One region of the Candidatus Villigracilis proximus genome, then DNA from elsewhere that is predicted to be linked to it. Evidence: predicted binding sites of a transcription regulator. Region 1 holds the regulator's gene; the other holds the start of a gene.
The links. The regulator LexA, encoded in region 1, represses DNA repair genes until DNA is damaged. The targets are predictions, from matches to a motif close to ACNGAACANNTGTTCNGT.
Positions count from the first base shown of each region.

Region 2: recA (recombinase RecA) is a predicted target of LexA. The motif match lies at 4,390-4,407, and genes of this name have one in related genera.

Region 1 covers NZ_JADJUO010000017.1:26,401-34,242, reverse strand. The annotation lists gene IPL71_RS17105 (DUF4097 family beta strand repeat-containing protein) at 1-158, opposite strand, end outside; gene IPL71_RS17100 (DUF2089 domain-containing protein) at 164-544, opposite strand; gene IPL71_RS17095 (MDR family MFS transporter) at 564-1,820, opposite strand; gene corA (magnesium/cobalt transporter CorA) at 2,019-3,005, shown strand; gene lexA (transcriptional repressor LexA) at 3,135-3,812, shown strand; gene rplL (50S ribosomal protein L7/L12) at 3,873-4,250, opposite strand; gene rplJ (50S ribosomal protein L10) at 4,325-4,855, opposite strand; gene rplA (50S ribosomal protein L1) at 5,055-5,768, opposite strand; gene rplK (50S ribosomal protein L11) at 5,818-6,243, opposite strand; gene nusG (transcription termination/antitermination protein NusG) at 6,363-7,055, opposite strand; gene secE (preprotein translocase subunit SecE) at 7,076-7,303, opposite strand; tRNA gene IPL71_RS17050 (tRNA-Trp) at 7,367-7,439, opposite strand; gene rpmG (50S ribosomal protein L33) at 7,475-7,645, opposite strand; gene tuf (elongation factor Tu) at 7,666-7,842, opposite strand, start outside.
Region 2 covers NZ_JADJUO010000021.1:3,738-11,579, reverse strand. The annotation lists gene IPL71_RS19850 (hypothetical protein) at 1-400, opposite strand, end outside; gene IPL71_RS19845 (hypothetical protein) at 375-1,475, opposite strand; gene IPL71_RS19840 (CoA-binding protein) at 1,660-2,151, shown strand; gene IPL71_RS19835 (hypothetical protein) at 2,220-2,531, opposite strand; gene IPL71_RS19830 (NBR1-Ig-like domain-containing protein) at 2,577-3,062, opposite strand; gene recA (recombinase RecA) at 3,174-4,292, opposite strand; gene IPL71_RS19820 (phosphoenolpyruvate carboxykinase (GTP)) at 4,646-6,469, shown strand; gene IPL71_RS19815 (M23 family metallopeptidase) at 6,535-7,599, opposite strand.

The DNA.
Region 1 (7,842 bases):
ATAGTGACATTCTCGCCATCCTGTTTACAGCGCATTTCTTCCTCATCGTCGCACTTAAGCAGAATATCCTCCCCTTCCCAGCCAACGAGACTGAGGTCACCGCCAATTTTTTCGATAATGATCCTGGGATTGCGTCCAGCAGAAATTGTTTTTGACATGGGAATTACTCCTCGCCGCGCAGAATGCGCATGGCCTGGTCGGCTGTGATCTTGCCGGCTTCGAGATCGGCAATGGCGCTGCTGCGTTTTTCAGCTTCAACTTCGCCAGAGTCATCCTTGCCCGGCTCATATCCCAAAGCACGGATCACTTCATGTAAACGGTTGCGAATGGTGGGGTAGGACAGCTTAACTTCCTGCTCCATGCGATTGATCTTGCCTTCACAGCGCACAAAGGTGAAAACAAAATCCAATTGTTCAGAAGTTAGGTTTGCGAACTGACCAGAAGCGAAGTTACCTTCAATGGTGGTATCGCAGGATGAGCAATGTAATTTGGCAACAGTTAATTCAGACTGACAGATCGGGCAATTCGTAGGGGCTGGTCGCATGGTTTGGTTCCTCCAAATTTTATAATGCCGTAACATTCGGCATGGTTTCCAATTCAAGTTCCTGATTATGGCGAATACGATACAAGGCAAGGAAGGCAAATGTGGATAACAATCCTACAAAGCCCGCCGCATACCAAAGCAGATTTGGCTTCGGCCCGTCAATGATCAACCCGGCAAGATAGGGGCCGACAGCAAAGGGAATCGCCCATGAAAACCCTGCAACTGCCATGTACCGTCCGCGCATATCTTCGGGCGCAAATGATGCAACCAGGGCTTGTGAAACAGGCGAGACGATCATTTCACCGATAGTAATGATAACCATCGCAACGATGAACATGGCATAGGTATTTACATATCCATACATGGAGAAACCAATCACATACAGGAAAGTCCCCAGCGCCATCATCAACATCGGCGGGAATTTTGTAATACGGCGCGTGATCGGGAATTGCATCAGCACCACCATCGCAGCGATGATGCTCAATAAAATACCGTAGCTGGATTCAGGAGTGCCGTGTACATCTCGTAAATAGACGCCCAGAACTGTGTTCATGTTCATATAAGTGAAGACTTGCAGCAACACTGCGCCAAGGAATAGCATAAAGGCCGCGTTGCGAAAGACTTGCCCGTAACCGGCGAAGGTATTGGTCATGGATTCTTTGGGAGCATCGGGGTGAGCCAGAGGCTTGGTTTCGGGTAGGAAGATGGCGATCAGGATCACTGTCAGCAGGGAAATAACTGCATCGGACAGGAACAGCAAAAGGTAAGAGCGAGCCGCTAAAAATCCGCCGATGGCAGGCCCGATCACTACAGATAAGTTGAATGCCACACGCAGAATCCCGTATCCATCCGCCCGTTTTTCTTCGGGCAAAATATCCGCGATCATGGCTTGATGCGCTGGGCCGGCCACATCTGTTAAAATACCAATGAAGAAGGCCAATACAATAAAGAATTGGAATGAAGTGACGAAGCCCATCGCAACCGTACTAAAAGATGAAGCGATCAGGCCAAACATAATGATGCCTTTGCGTCCAAAACGATCTGTAAGCGCTCCGCCAATTGCAGAACCGGCAAAACTTGAAACTGAAAAAGCAGCGAAGAGCACACCCACATCAGCCATGCCGACATTAAATTTACTGGTAATATAAAGTGCGAAGAATGGAAAAAGCAATGAGCCGCCGATGCGATCAATAAAAGTAATGACGATCACGGTCCAGAAGGTGCGTGGATATTCGTGGTAAATTTTTGAGATGTTTTGAAGGTAGTTTTTTATCATGTCAGTTCCAATTTTTTGAAATACCAATATTAAGGAAAACTTCAACGAAATTAATGTCTACAACCTGATTTCTAATAAAATTATACTCATAAAATAAACTTTGTCAATAGAAAAGTTAATAATTTCAATATAAACATAAATATTATCAATTATCAACAGGAATATTCTCAATTTCAGCCTGTTTTTGGAGAAAAATTCATGATTCGTTCCATTTTCTTTTCACCTGGAAAGCCAACACGAAAAGACGTCCCTCCTGAAGAGTTCCCCCGCTTAATCCGTGACAAGCGTGGACTGCTCTGGGTCGACTTTATATCAGAACCGCCAGAAACAGCGCTGCCTATTTTACAAAGTTTTAATTTCCATCATTTGGCGATCGATGACGCCTTGCAGGAAACGCACGCACCAAAAATAGATGATTGGGGCGATTATCTTTACATCGTCTTAAACTATATGCATCTGATAAAAGCAAGCGAACCCTGGGATACTGAAATTGACGAACTGGATATTTTCCTCGGGCGCAATTATGTCATCACGCATCACGACAACCCCGTTATGTCGATCGATGAAATCTGGGATATGTGTCAGCGCGATCCGCGCTATGCAAAAGATGGGCCAGACCATTTGCTTTACAAGATCATCGACGCAACCGTTATGAATTACATGCCGATCATCGAAAAAATAGACGAGGAAATAGACTGGATCGAAGACCAGGTCTTTGACCGTCCCAGCTCACAAACACTCGCCAGGTTGTTCACTCTTAAACGGGTGCTGCTTGCAATGCGCCGCATCCTACTCCCCCAGCGCGAAGTGTTGAATAAAATGGCGCGTGATGATTTTCAGGTCATTGACCAAAAAGATCGTATCTTCTACCGCGATATTTACGACCATCTCGTTAGATTGCATGACGTAAACGAAAGTCTACGCGATCTCGTAGGCGGCGCAATGGACACCTACCTTTCCGTCATCAACAATCGCATGAACGAAGTTATGAAGACTCTCACCATTATCACTACTCTCTTTATGCCGTTGACCTTTGTAACCGGATTTTTTGGGATGAACTTCTTCGCTGCGAATCCACCCTACGAAAGCTGGACCACCCCCACGATCTTTTATGGAACATTGGGCCTGATGCTCTTTACTCCAGTCATCATGTACTTCTGGATGCGCCGCCGCACCTGGGTTTAAGTCCCATTTTCATCTGTTTTAAACCCGCTGCAAAATCCTTGACACAGAACAGGCGTTCGAGTATTATTTGTAGCACAAATGAGCGAAGAATGCTCACGAATGTCAGCCGTTGCTGGCAGGAGGCTAAAAATGATGATGGTTAGAAAAAGCAAAGGTCTGGGCGAACGTCACCAGAAAATACTTGATTTCATCGCGAGTTATCAACGCGAACACAAACACCCGCCATCAATCCGCGAGATCGGCGAGTATTGTGATATTTCATCCACTTCTGTTGTTAATTACTATCTTGATCAACTTGAAAAATCAGGCAACATTGAACGTGACCGTAAAATATCACGCGGCGTGCGTTTAACCAATGGCGCTCCCATCGGTGATATGTTCCGCGTCCCAATGATGGGCGTGATTCAAGCCGGTGAACCAATCCCCGTCCCATCGAATGCAGACTTCGGTTCCTTTACCCCGGAAGACTCTGTTGAAGTAGCCATGTCCCTTATGCCGGCAAAGGAAAAAGGCAAGGAATTATTCGCCTTGAAAGTACAGGGAGAATCAATGATAGATGCCATGGTCAACGATGGCGATATCGTGATCCTCAAACCAACACAAGACGCCCGCAATGGTGATATGGTTGCCGTCTGGTTATCTGATCGAAACGAAACCACCTTGAAGTTCTTCTTCAAGGAGAAAGACAAATATCGTTTGCAGCCAGCCAATCCCACCATGAAGCCGATCTATATTGATAAAGGCGAATCGCTTGAGATCAAAGGCAAAGTGGTCATGGTCATTCGGAAAGTGGAACGATATAACTAAAAACAAGCAATAAAAAAGACGTCTCTCGCGAGACGTCTTTTTTATTGCAAACTATAATGCTTATTCGACGACGATGACGGCGCCAGCTTCTTCAAGCTTCTTCTTGGCGTCAGTCGCGGCATCTTTACCAACAGCGGTGAGAACTTTTCCGCCGGCGGTTTCAGCGAGGGTCTTGGCTTCGCCAAGGCCGAGGCTGGTCAACTGACGGATGACTTTGATCACGTCAATTTTCTTGGCGCCGGCATCTTTGATGACCACATCGAACTCGGTCTTCTCTTCCACAGGTTCAGCAGCAGCGGCAGGGCCACCGGCCATCATCGCTACAGGAGCGGCGGCGGAAACGCCCCACTTCTCTTCGAGCATTTTTACCAAATCAGCCGCCTCGAGGACGGAAAGTGTGGAAAGTTCATCCACGAGTTTTGCGAGCTTGTCAGACATTGTTTAGTACTCCTTGCTAAGTAAATTGAAATTTGAATATTTTAAGTGAGATAAACTCACCGAAAAACTGAAAACTAGGCCGAAGCCTGTGCGCTTTCTGAATGCGCCTTGATAACAGCCGCGAGACCACGAGCGGGCTCTGCGAGTGTGCGGACGAGTTTGCCGGCAGGAGCCTGCAAAACGCCAAGCAATGTTGCGCGCATAACAGGCAACGGGGGCATATCAGAAAGGGCTTTCACTTGCGCCGCGGTCAGGGACTTGCCGCCCATCAAACCGCCTTTCACTTTCACGAATTCATTGCCTTTTGTTGCATCGGTCAATGCTTTCGCTGTGGAAGCCGGGTCTTTGAACGCGAACGAGATCGCCGTGGACTTTACGAGATAGTCCGCAGGGATTTCCATGCCGTGCTCTGCAAAGACACGACGAGCGAGTGTATTCTTAACGATGTGGAATTCGCCGCCGGTTTCACGGATCTTCGCGCGGATCGCATCGATCGACTTCATATTTGCGCCGCTATATTCCACAAGAATCACTGCTTCACTGCGCTTGACCCAATCTGCATAACGGGCCTGCACTTCTTCCTTGCGTTGTTTAGAAATTGCCAAAGGGTATTCACCTCCTTTCAATTAAAAAGTCTTTGCCACTTACACAGGCAAAGACTTTTAGCCCTCGAAAGGGAATCAGCACTTTCGTACTGAAATTTTCTATCAGTCTCCACCTGAGCAGGAAATTAAGTCTCAAATTATTGTTATTTGAGACACCCGCCTTCAACGGCGAAGTGGTTTTAGGGATAAACGAGTACTACTACTCGGCACCTTCAATATGTTCGTTCGGATCAGCCTTCACGCCAGGTCCCATGCTTGAAGCAATGGTAATGCGCTTGACGAAATTACCTTTTGCGCCTGAAGGGCGGGATTTGTTAACCGCGTCCATCAAAGCAACGTAATTCTCAAAAAGTTTGGCGGCATCAAAGGAAGCCTTGCCAATGGAAACATGAATGTTATTGGTCTTATCAAGACGATATTCCACACGACCGGCTTTCGCTTCCTTAATGGCGCGTTCCATATCCTGTGGGCCAACGACCGTACCAGCCTTCGGGTTTGGCATCAAACCGCGAGGGCCAAGCACACGACCCAAACGACCGACCTTACCCATTGCATCTGGCGTGGAAATGGCGACATCAAAATCCAATGCCCCACCTTCGATCTTCTTCATGGTCTCATCATCATCTGCAACGAGATCAGCGCCGGCAGCACGCGCCGCAACTGCACCTTCACCCGTAGCGAAGACGAGCACACGTACTGTCTTACCCAGGCCGTGAGGGAGCACAACTACATCACGCAACTGTTGATCAGCCTGGCGTGAATCAAGTGTGGTACGCATATGAACTTCGATTGTCGCATCGAACTTGGTGAAGGAGGTTTCCTTCGCAAGGGTAACTGCTTCTTTCGCAGAATATATCTTGTCAATATCAACTTTGGCAGCAGCTGCCGTGTATTTTTTTCCGTGTTTGGTCATATTATCCTCCGTGGTTCAAGCGGACAGCGCAAGCCATCCTCCCACAAAATTAATCGGTTACTGTGATGCCCATCGAGCGAGCGGTGCCTTCGATCTGCTTCAACGCGCCTTCCATATCCACCGCATTCAGATCTTTCATCTTCAACTCAGCAATTTCCTTCACCTGAGCACGGGTCACCTTGCCGACCTTATCTTTATTCGGCACACCAGAACCCTTCTCTACCTTGGCAGCTTTGCGAAGCAAAACAGCGGCAGGAGGAGTGCGGAGAACAAATGTGAATGAACCATCGGTATAAATGGTAATTTCTGCAGGAAGTGTTTCGCCCGGACGGTTGGAAGTACGAGCATTATATTCCTTACAAAAAGCCATGATGTTGATACCATGACTTGCCAGCGCAGGGCCGACGGGAGGCGCAGGATTGGCCTTACCGGCTTCAAGCTGAAGACGCACGATTGCTTTTAATTTCTTTGCCATTTTGACTTAACTCTTTGTGGTTATAACGGGTCATTTTGGGAGACCCTCCCACCGCATCAGGCCTACGGGAGGCCTGTTACTGTCTAATAATTTTTAGATTCCACTTTTGGTTGAATCTACTAAGCTTTCTCAACCTGTAAGAAATCCAACTCTACAGGGGTTTCTCGTCCGAAGAAACTCACCATCACACGTACTTTTGTGCGCTCCATATCGATCTCAGCAACCACACCACGAAAATCGTTGAAGGGTCCATCCACGATACGTACACGCTCACCCACTTTATATGTGACCTTAACAGTGGGAGCTTCCGCTTCCATACGCTTCACGATCTGCGCAACTTCTTCAGGCCGTAAAGGCGTGGGATTGTTTCCCATACCCACGAAACCTGTCACACCGGGAGTATTTCGAACCACATACCAGGATTCTTCTGAAAGCGCCAAATTCACAAGCACATAGCCCGGGAAAATATGGCGTTCCACGGTGCGGCGTTTGCCGTCTTTGACTTCGATCTCTTCCTGTGTAGGAATAACAACATCAAAGATCCTGTCTTTCATACCCATGGTTTCAATACGCTGCTCAAGGTTATGGCGAACTTTGTTTTCATAACCTGAATAACAGTGGATCACATACCAAGCTGGACCTTCAACTGTCGCTTCAATGGGAGGCAGATCGGTAGGGATCTGCGTCTCGGAGCGCGTGGCAGGTTTCGGGTCCGGGGTGACATGCGTAACATCCGCAGGGGCAGACTGCTCCTCGGTTATTTCATCCGTCGGTTCCTTTTCAAACTGCTCTTGCGGTTCCGGTAAATCCATCAGATCCTCAATTCAAAAAACTAAGACCAGGAGCCAAACAATACCAAATTCATCAGCCCATGCGCGAGATAATCAATACCCGCAAGGAAAATACCCATGATTAACATCACCAGGAGTACAAGCCCTGTCAGGCGTTTGGCTTCGGGCCATGTAGGCCAGTTGACTTTGCGAAGTTCACCCGTAGTTTCACGGAAGTAACGCTGAATAGCGTTCTCAGTTTTCTTGACTTTCTTCTCTTTCTCAGCCAAGGCAATACTCCTTCTCTAATTTACGGCTAAAACGCCGCAGAACGCGGCGTTTGCCACAGCAGGCAGGCCAGGTAGGACTTGAACCCACAACCACTCGTGTTGGAGACGAGGACTCTGCCAATTGAGCTACTGGCCTAAATGTGGGTGGAGATTATACCCCACCCAACGATTCTACTTGGTCTCGCGATGTTGTGTATGCTTGCGACAACGTGAGCAGTACTTGTTGAATTCCAACCGATTGGGATCATTACGACGATTCTTCTCGGTGGTGTAATTGCGTTCCTTGCAATCATTGCATTGTAACGTAATTACCGGGCGGACATCTTTCTTCTTGGAAGCCATCTTACTACCTTACTTTCTACTTACTCAATGATCTTGGTAACGACACCCGCGCCAACGGTCAAACCGCCTTCACGAATAGCGAACTTGGAACCCTGTTCAAGAGCCACAGGCACAATCAACTGAACTGTCAAGTTCACGTTGTCACCAGGCATAACCATTTCCACGCCTTCAGGCAGGGTAATGTCGCCGGTCACATC
Region 2 (7,842 bases), on a different contig from region 1:
GGTCCACGGCGCTTTCGAGGGCGCCTTCCTGTGTGTAATCAAGAATGCGCTGTGACCAGAGGATGATGATATCGGGTTTGAGCTTTTCGATGGTGCTGTATTTGCTGTTCCAATACGTGCGGACATTCCACTTGTCGTTATCGGGGAAGTACATGCGCACATCGCGGAAGATGGTTAATTGTTGATCTGTTTGAATGAGGGGCAGGTAGTCTTTTTCGATGGTGCTGTAAAAGACCAGTGACTCTTCATGTTCTTCGCGTGTCAACACTTCGCGATAGAGTTCCACATCCTTGTTAATGTAGATCGCAAATTGATAGGCAATGATCACAAGTGCGAGTCCGCCCAGAAGCAGGGAGACGGGGGTGCGCGATTTTTTATCGGTGAAAGGCGGAAACTTCAAACAAGACGATCAAACTGCTGTAAACCGGGAGCAGAATAGGCAGAAAGAAATGGGTGGGTTTGATCGCGATCGTAAACAAAACATACAACCCGAGCGGAAAGGCCCAGGTCGCGATCATTAAATGACGGGTGCGATTTTCTCCGCGCCAGATGCCGAGGGCGAGGGCGATGAATGCCAGCGTGATGAAGATCAACTGACCATATAGTCTTGTGATGATATTCAACCACGAAGCCGGGCCGACATCATAAGCCAGAGTCCAGCCTTCAGACATGGAGCCGGATTGACGTGAGAGAGTCAGGATCATTTGATCTCTCTGACTCGAGAGCAGCAAAAATGGATTGGAGATGACGATGGCCGCGGCCATGATGCCGACGAATAAGACGCCCTGTAAAACTGCGCTGCGCCAGGTTAATTTTTTGGAGAGCACCCCGATCAACAGGTAGGTGGGAATGGTCAAAACGAAGAAGAGGCCGATTACCTTGGTGCCAGTTGCCAGTCCGGTGGATGCGGCGGCGAGGGCAAAGTTAATGCCGAAGCGCTGATCATCCCGGTCGAGGAAGAATAAAGTCAGGGCTACAAAAAAGACCGCAAGACTATCCACATGCCACCAGAGATTATTTTCAACAACGGCGGAAACCGAAAGCAGAAAAATAAACAAGCCGATGGATTTGGCCGCGGATTTGAATTTGGTTTGGGTGTAGGTCAGAAGCAGGAGCGCACCGAGCATGGGTAAAACGCTGATGAACTGACGCAGGAGGAGCATATTAAGCTGGGACGATGCGCGCAGACTGTCGGTGAGTTTGACCGGCAGCAGGAGCAGGGCGCTTGAAAAGTAAAAAGGCGAGCCGTAATAATAATGTCCGTAGGTGATGAAGTTGTAAACGGTTTGTTTGAATGTCTCACCGGCGGTGAGCATGTTTTGCACAACGGGATACTGTGCGAACTCATCCGGCTCGAAGAGCGAGATCATCATCTGGTCTTTTGCGCCGGTGTTGTTGGGGAAGATAAAAACAGCGAAATAGGCGGCGCTGATAAAGATCAGAATGGCGAAGATACGTTTTTGGGTCGGGGTCATGCGGCAATGATACCATTTCCATTCGGTCTCAGTATGCGATTTTGAACAGGGTGATTTTCATCATCTATATTTTGGATATTGCTCTTTGTATACTGTAAATCAGAACCAAAAAGTGCGTTGGGACGTATGTTGAAGTGGTTTCCAGCAAAGTGCCAAAAAGAATATGTGATATGGGAGAGCTTGTATGAAAAAAATTGATGAACTGGTGAAGGGGTTTCTGGCGCAGAAGAAGATCGCTGTCGTTGGAGTGTCGGATAAACGTGAGACCGGCTGTAATTTGAATTATAAAAAATTCAAGGATGCAGGCTATCAGGTATATGCGGTGAATCCGCGTATTTCCACCTACGATGGCGCGCCGTGCTATCCCGACCTGAAGTCCATTCCTGAAAAACCGGATGCGGTCTTTATGTTGACCAACCCCAAAGTAACGGAAGAGATCGTGCAGCAATGCGTGGATCTGGGCATCAAGCATGTCTGGATGCATTGCATGATGGGCACCAAGCCCGGTCTCGCGCAGAGCATGACCAGCGTTTCACAATCAGCGGTGGAGATGTGCAAGGCAAACGGTATCGAGGTGATCCCCGGTTCGTGCCCGAATCAATTCTTAGACCCGGATGGCGGTCACAAATTTATGCGAGGACTGTGGAGTCTGTTTGGATTTATGCGGGTAAGCTGAGTCCGTCAGTTCAGGAATACTCTTCTTTTATAAAACGTTCAAATCCCTGTTTGGTGAGTTGAGACAATTCATCGAACAGGGATGTTTCGATCTCTTTGAAAATTGAAGCATGATTTTCCCTGCATGTGCTTTTTTAATTCAGGCGAAATATTCTTAAGCAGGTCGGGGTACATGTAAACCGGCATCAGATGAAAAGAAACGTAATTCTTTTTTATTTGCGCCGCGCCAAAGAAAAGTTCCTTTTCCCACTTTGCGCTGTGCGCACCATCCAATGAGAATCCATCTGCTGTGTCTATTTTGGTCATTAGTTTTGATGAATATGGCTCAAGGATGGATTTTAGTTTTTTAAAGACAAGCGGAAATTGAGTTTGAGTGGTCATATTGAGGATTCCTATTGGGATACGACGATCTTCATAAAGATGGGATCACCAAACGCGCTTCCATCTGCCCTCCGCTGTGGGAGCGGTGAAGACAATGCGCAATGTGACTTGTGTACCCGCCCGTGCCGGGTAGAGGATCTGTTCCTGCGCTGCACCGAGCGGATCGCCGCCGATCCATTTCAAGCGATAGGTGGAATCCCAGTCACAGGTGCCGTTGTTATTGACCAGCCATTGCTTGTCTATGGATGCGCCGAATGAGATGAAAGTCCCATCTGGAATGGTGACATCCTGTAAAAATTCAAGGTTGTTACTGCATGGGCCTTCGGTGGGTGTGGCTGTAGCCGTGGATGTGGGAACGGGCGTGTAAAGCGCGGGGATGGGTGTGGTGGTGGAAAGGATCTGCGTGGCCGCAGGTTTTGTCGGCGGGCGGAATGGGGTAGGGGTGATTTGCGGCGCACAAGCTGAAGCGAAGGTCAATGTTAATAGAACAACGAGCAGGTATGGGCGGAGCATGATACGGATACGAAGCATACCCTTATTAAACCATAAAGTAAAAAGACTTCGGAAGTCTTTTTCGAGATCCCCTGGTTGGAGTTCCACAAGAAAGACTTCCGAAGTCTAAATATGATCTGAGCGTGTGACTTACAATTCTTCTTCGACTGCTGCGCCGGCATCCATGGCGTTGCCGCCTTCATTGCCCATATCGAGCGGAAGAGCGATCTCGCCGCTAAGTGCTTTCTGGCGGATGATGCCTTCGATCTCGTTCATCATGTCGAGATTGCCGCGCAGATATTCTTTGGCGTTCTCACGTCCCTGGCCGATGCGGATATCGCCATAAGAGAAGAAGGCGCCGCGTTTGGTGAGGACTTCAAATTTGGTGGCGAGATCAAGCACGTCACCTGATTTCGAGATGCCTTCGTTGAACATGATGTCAAATTCAGCGGTACGGAAAGGCGCCGCGAGTTTGTTCTTAACCACTTTGACACGGGTGCGATTGCCGATGACTTCTTCGCCAACTTTGATGGCTTGGATACGGCGCACGTCCAAACGAACCGATGCATAGAATTTAAGGGCCTGACCACCAGTGGTGGTTTCAGGATTACCAAACATCACGCCGATCTTCTGGCGAAGTTGATTTGTGAAAATGACCGATGTCTTGGTCTGGTTGATCGCGCCGGAAAGTTTGCGCAGCGCCTGAGACATGAGACGGGCTTGCACACCCATGGTGGCATCGCCCATGTCGCCTTCAATTTCGGAGCGGGGTACGAGCGCGGCAACTGAGTCAACGACGACCACATCCACTGCACCGGAGCGGACGAGAGTCTCTGCGATTTCGAGTGCTTGTTCGCCGGTGTCTGGTTGGGAGACCAGCAGGTTATCAATATCCACGCCGACTTTGGCCGCATAGCTTGGGTCGAGTGCATGTTCCATATCAATGAAGGCAGCGGTTCCGCCCAGGCGTTGTGCTTCTGCCACAATGTGTTGGCAGAGTGTGGTCTTACCGGAAGATTCAGGACCGTAGATTTCGATCACACGTCCGCGTGGAATACCGCCGACGCCGAGCGCAATATCGAGTGAGAGTGAGCCGGTGGGGATGACCTCAGTCACCATGCCATGGGCTTCGCCAAGGCGCATGATGGAACCGTCACCATAGCGTTTTAAAATATCGCCAACGGCCTTGTCCAAAACGGCGCGTTTGGCGTTATCGATGTTTTGAGTTTGTGCGGGTGTTTCTGTGGTGCGGGATGATTTTCTTGCCATGGTTTAGTTCTCCAATATAAGTGTAAAGGTTGAAGGATATTAAACACAAAGGATATGAAGGTCACAAAGGTTTAATAAAGTTATGTGTTGCGAGAGTATAGCACAGATGTTCAGTGCGTCAAGAGCATAATAGCGTACCATTTTTTTAATATGGAAATGCCATCAGCAAGTTGATGGACTCCAAAATCAATTTACGCGATTTCATTTGTTGAGTCAGGTTAAAAAGATTACCCAAATGGGTAATGGTTTTTTTATAGGGTAATTACCCGTTACCCAGTATAATCCTCAGAATTTAGTTGTGAAATTTTGCACATACAAAACACATACTGGCATGGATTAAGGATCAATAAATCATGAACGCTATTCGTTTTCCCGCATATGTCACAAATTCAAAAGTTCGCGCATGGATCGAAGAAGTTGCCGCGCTGTGCAAACCCGAACAAGTCCATTGGTGTGATGGTTCCCAGGCTGAGTATGATCATTTGTGCAGCTTGCTTGTCAGCAACGGTACTTTTATCAAACTCAATGAAAGCAAACGCCCAAATAGTTACCTGGCCCGCTCTGATCAGGGCGATGTGGCGCGTGTGGAAGACCGTACTTTCATTTGTAGTGTCAAGCCCGAGGATGCCGGCCCCACTAACAACTGGGTTGATCCGCTTGAAATGAAAGGGACGCTGCAAAAACTATTTGAGGGGTCAATGCGCGGCCGTACCATGTATGTGATCCCATTTAGCATGGGGCCGCTTGGTTCTGACATTGCCCAGATCGGTATTGAATTGAGTGATTCGCCTTACGTCGCCGTCAACATGCGCATCATGACGCGCATGGGCGCCGCGGTGTGGGATGTGCTGGGGGATGGGGAGTTTGTGCCATGCCTGCATTCGGTTGGAGCGCCGCTGGAGCCGGGTCAAAAGGACGTGGCGTGGCCTTGCAATAAAGAGCAAAAATATATCGTGCATTTTCCTGAAACGCGCGCCATCTGGTCTTATGGCAGCGGCTATGGTGGAAATGCTCTGTTAGGCAAAAAATGTCCGGCTTTGCGCATTGCATCCAAAATGGCGCGTGACGAAGGCTGGTTGGCCGAGCATATGCTGATCCTCGGAATAGAATCACCAGTAGGTGAAAAGACTTACCTTGCGGCGGCTTTTCCGAGCGCCTGCGGAAAGACCAACCTTGCCATGTTGATTCCGCCGGTGGCTTTTAAGGGTTGGAAAGTCACAACGGTTGGCGATGATATTGCCTGGCTCAAAGCCGGTTCAGATGGACAGCTTTACGCCATCAATCCTGAGAACGGTTATTTTGGTGTCGCGCCGGGGACGTCTGAAAAGACAAATCCCAATGCGATGACCGCAAGTAACAAGAATACGATTTTTACAAACGTAGCCCTGACCCCCGATGGAGATGTCTGGTGGGAAGGAATGACCAAGACTCCTCCAGCTGAATTAATCGATTGGACCGGCCAACACTGGACGCCCGACTGCGGCCGCAAAGCTGCCCATCCGAATGCACGTTTCACAGCACCGGCCAGTCAGTGCCCGTCGATTGACCCGGATTGGGAAAATCCGCGTGGTGTGCCGGTCAAAGCCTTTATCTTTGGTGGACGCCGCAGCAATACCATCCCGCTTGTTTTCCAATCCAGTGATTGGAAACATGGCGTTTATCTAGCCGCTACCATGGGCTCAGAGACAACAGCTGCTGCCAGCGGTGCACTCGGATTGGTTCGCCGTGACCCGTTTGCCATGCTGCCTTTCTGTGGTTATCATATGGCTGATTACTTCCAACATTGGCTCGATTTTGGTCAAACACTTGCGAGCCCGATACCCATCTTCGGGGTGAACTGGTTCCGCACCAATGGAGACGGCGTTTTCCTCTGGCCGGGTTATGGCGAAAATATGCGCGTATTACAGTGGATCGTGGAACGCGTCAACGGGCGCGCGGCGGCGGTGCCAAGCCCGCTTGGGTGGATTCCTGCCTACGCAGACCTAACATGGGAAGGCATGGATCATTTTCTCAACGAACATTTTGAGGACCTGGTCAGCATTGACCCAATGCATTGGCAGGCTGAACTCCAACAGCATGATCAATTGTTTGAAAAAATGCAGGACAAGCTTCCGTTGGAATTGACCGCCATCCGTGCAAAATTTGAAAGCGGATTGGGCTTTGCCCCTCAAGCATAAACTTCGCTGAATAAAAAATAAAAGGCTTGCAAGGAAAATTTCTTTGCAAGCCTTTTATTTTTATCTCAAGGAGTGGGAGTCAGTTTGGGTAAAGAATCAAGTTTCGGCGTAGCTGGGCGTTCGGTGCCAAAGCCATTATCACCTTGAAATGTAAAGTAAGTCACCTGGCCGGGGAAAATCTCAACCCATGTTTGGCGGGTTTTACCATCATATTTAAGCGAAATTTTATAAATGCCCGCGGCCAAATCACCGAGGACAAGATTTTCATTGTAGTATGGGTCCGCGTTGATCGCTCCGCCGCCGCCGTAACTTTTGACAATATTTGATTCATCTGTTTCTTCCGAGCGGACGGTGACTTCCACTTGCTGTAAAGTTTTATCTTTTGTGTCAGTCACACGTCCCACCAATACGCCCCAGCCCTGCGGCGGCGAGATCCATAACTCAGGATTGACTGTATTTTGAAATGAGTTGGTTGGGAAGCGCACTTCAAAATGTACATGTGGCCCGGTCGTTGCGCCGGTTGAGCCGACCAGCCCGATCAATTCGCCCGTTTCAACATGTTGGCTGACCATTGCGATCACTTCGCTCATATGGGCATAAACCGTATAAAGCTGTTGATTGTTGTAGCTAAAATCATGACGAATGGCAACTGCCAAACCATAGGGGTCTTCTTTATTTAAAGGTGATTCTGTAAATAACCCCCAGCCCGCCCAGACCACAGTCCCCGGGCCGGCGGCCATGATCGGCGTGCCTTCGGGAGTGGGAATGTCTACGCCGGTATGCACAATATTTGGCGCAAAGAAAATGCCGCCATAGCGATAATCAGGGATCGGCCAGTTGACCTGATCTGCGGCGATGGGGCGCGCAAAATAAAAATGATCATAGGGTGATAAGGCCCATGGAATGGGATACAGGGGCGGACGCCAGCCCGAGATAGGTTCTGCGCCCGGAGCGGGGAGGACGAATTGAAACGGCATCGGTGACGGAGTAATTTCCGCATCCATCTGGACCGGAAGCTGGTCTGCCGCTTCGGCCACTACTGGCGTTGGGTTGGCCGGTGCTATTTCTTGTCCGCAGGCAGAGAGGATCACGATCAATAATAAAGCGGGGAGTGTTCGTTTGAGTTTCATGGTTTGTTCGTTTGCCTTACGCACGATAATTTTTGGCAGATAGGTTTTGCGTGATTGTTAGAAATCGTTTCTTAAAGGTTTGTACCGGCTTTTAAAATTTGTGTCTTGTTATTTTAGATTATGTTCATTAATTCCATATCACCCCTTCGGGATTTGGGATGCGTTTTTTTATTTCTATAATCATCACACCCCTTTGGGGTTGTGTCGGATGCTTTCTTATTTTCTACAACCCTGACACCTTCG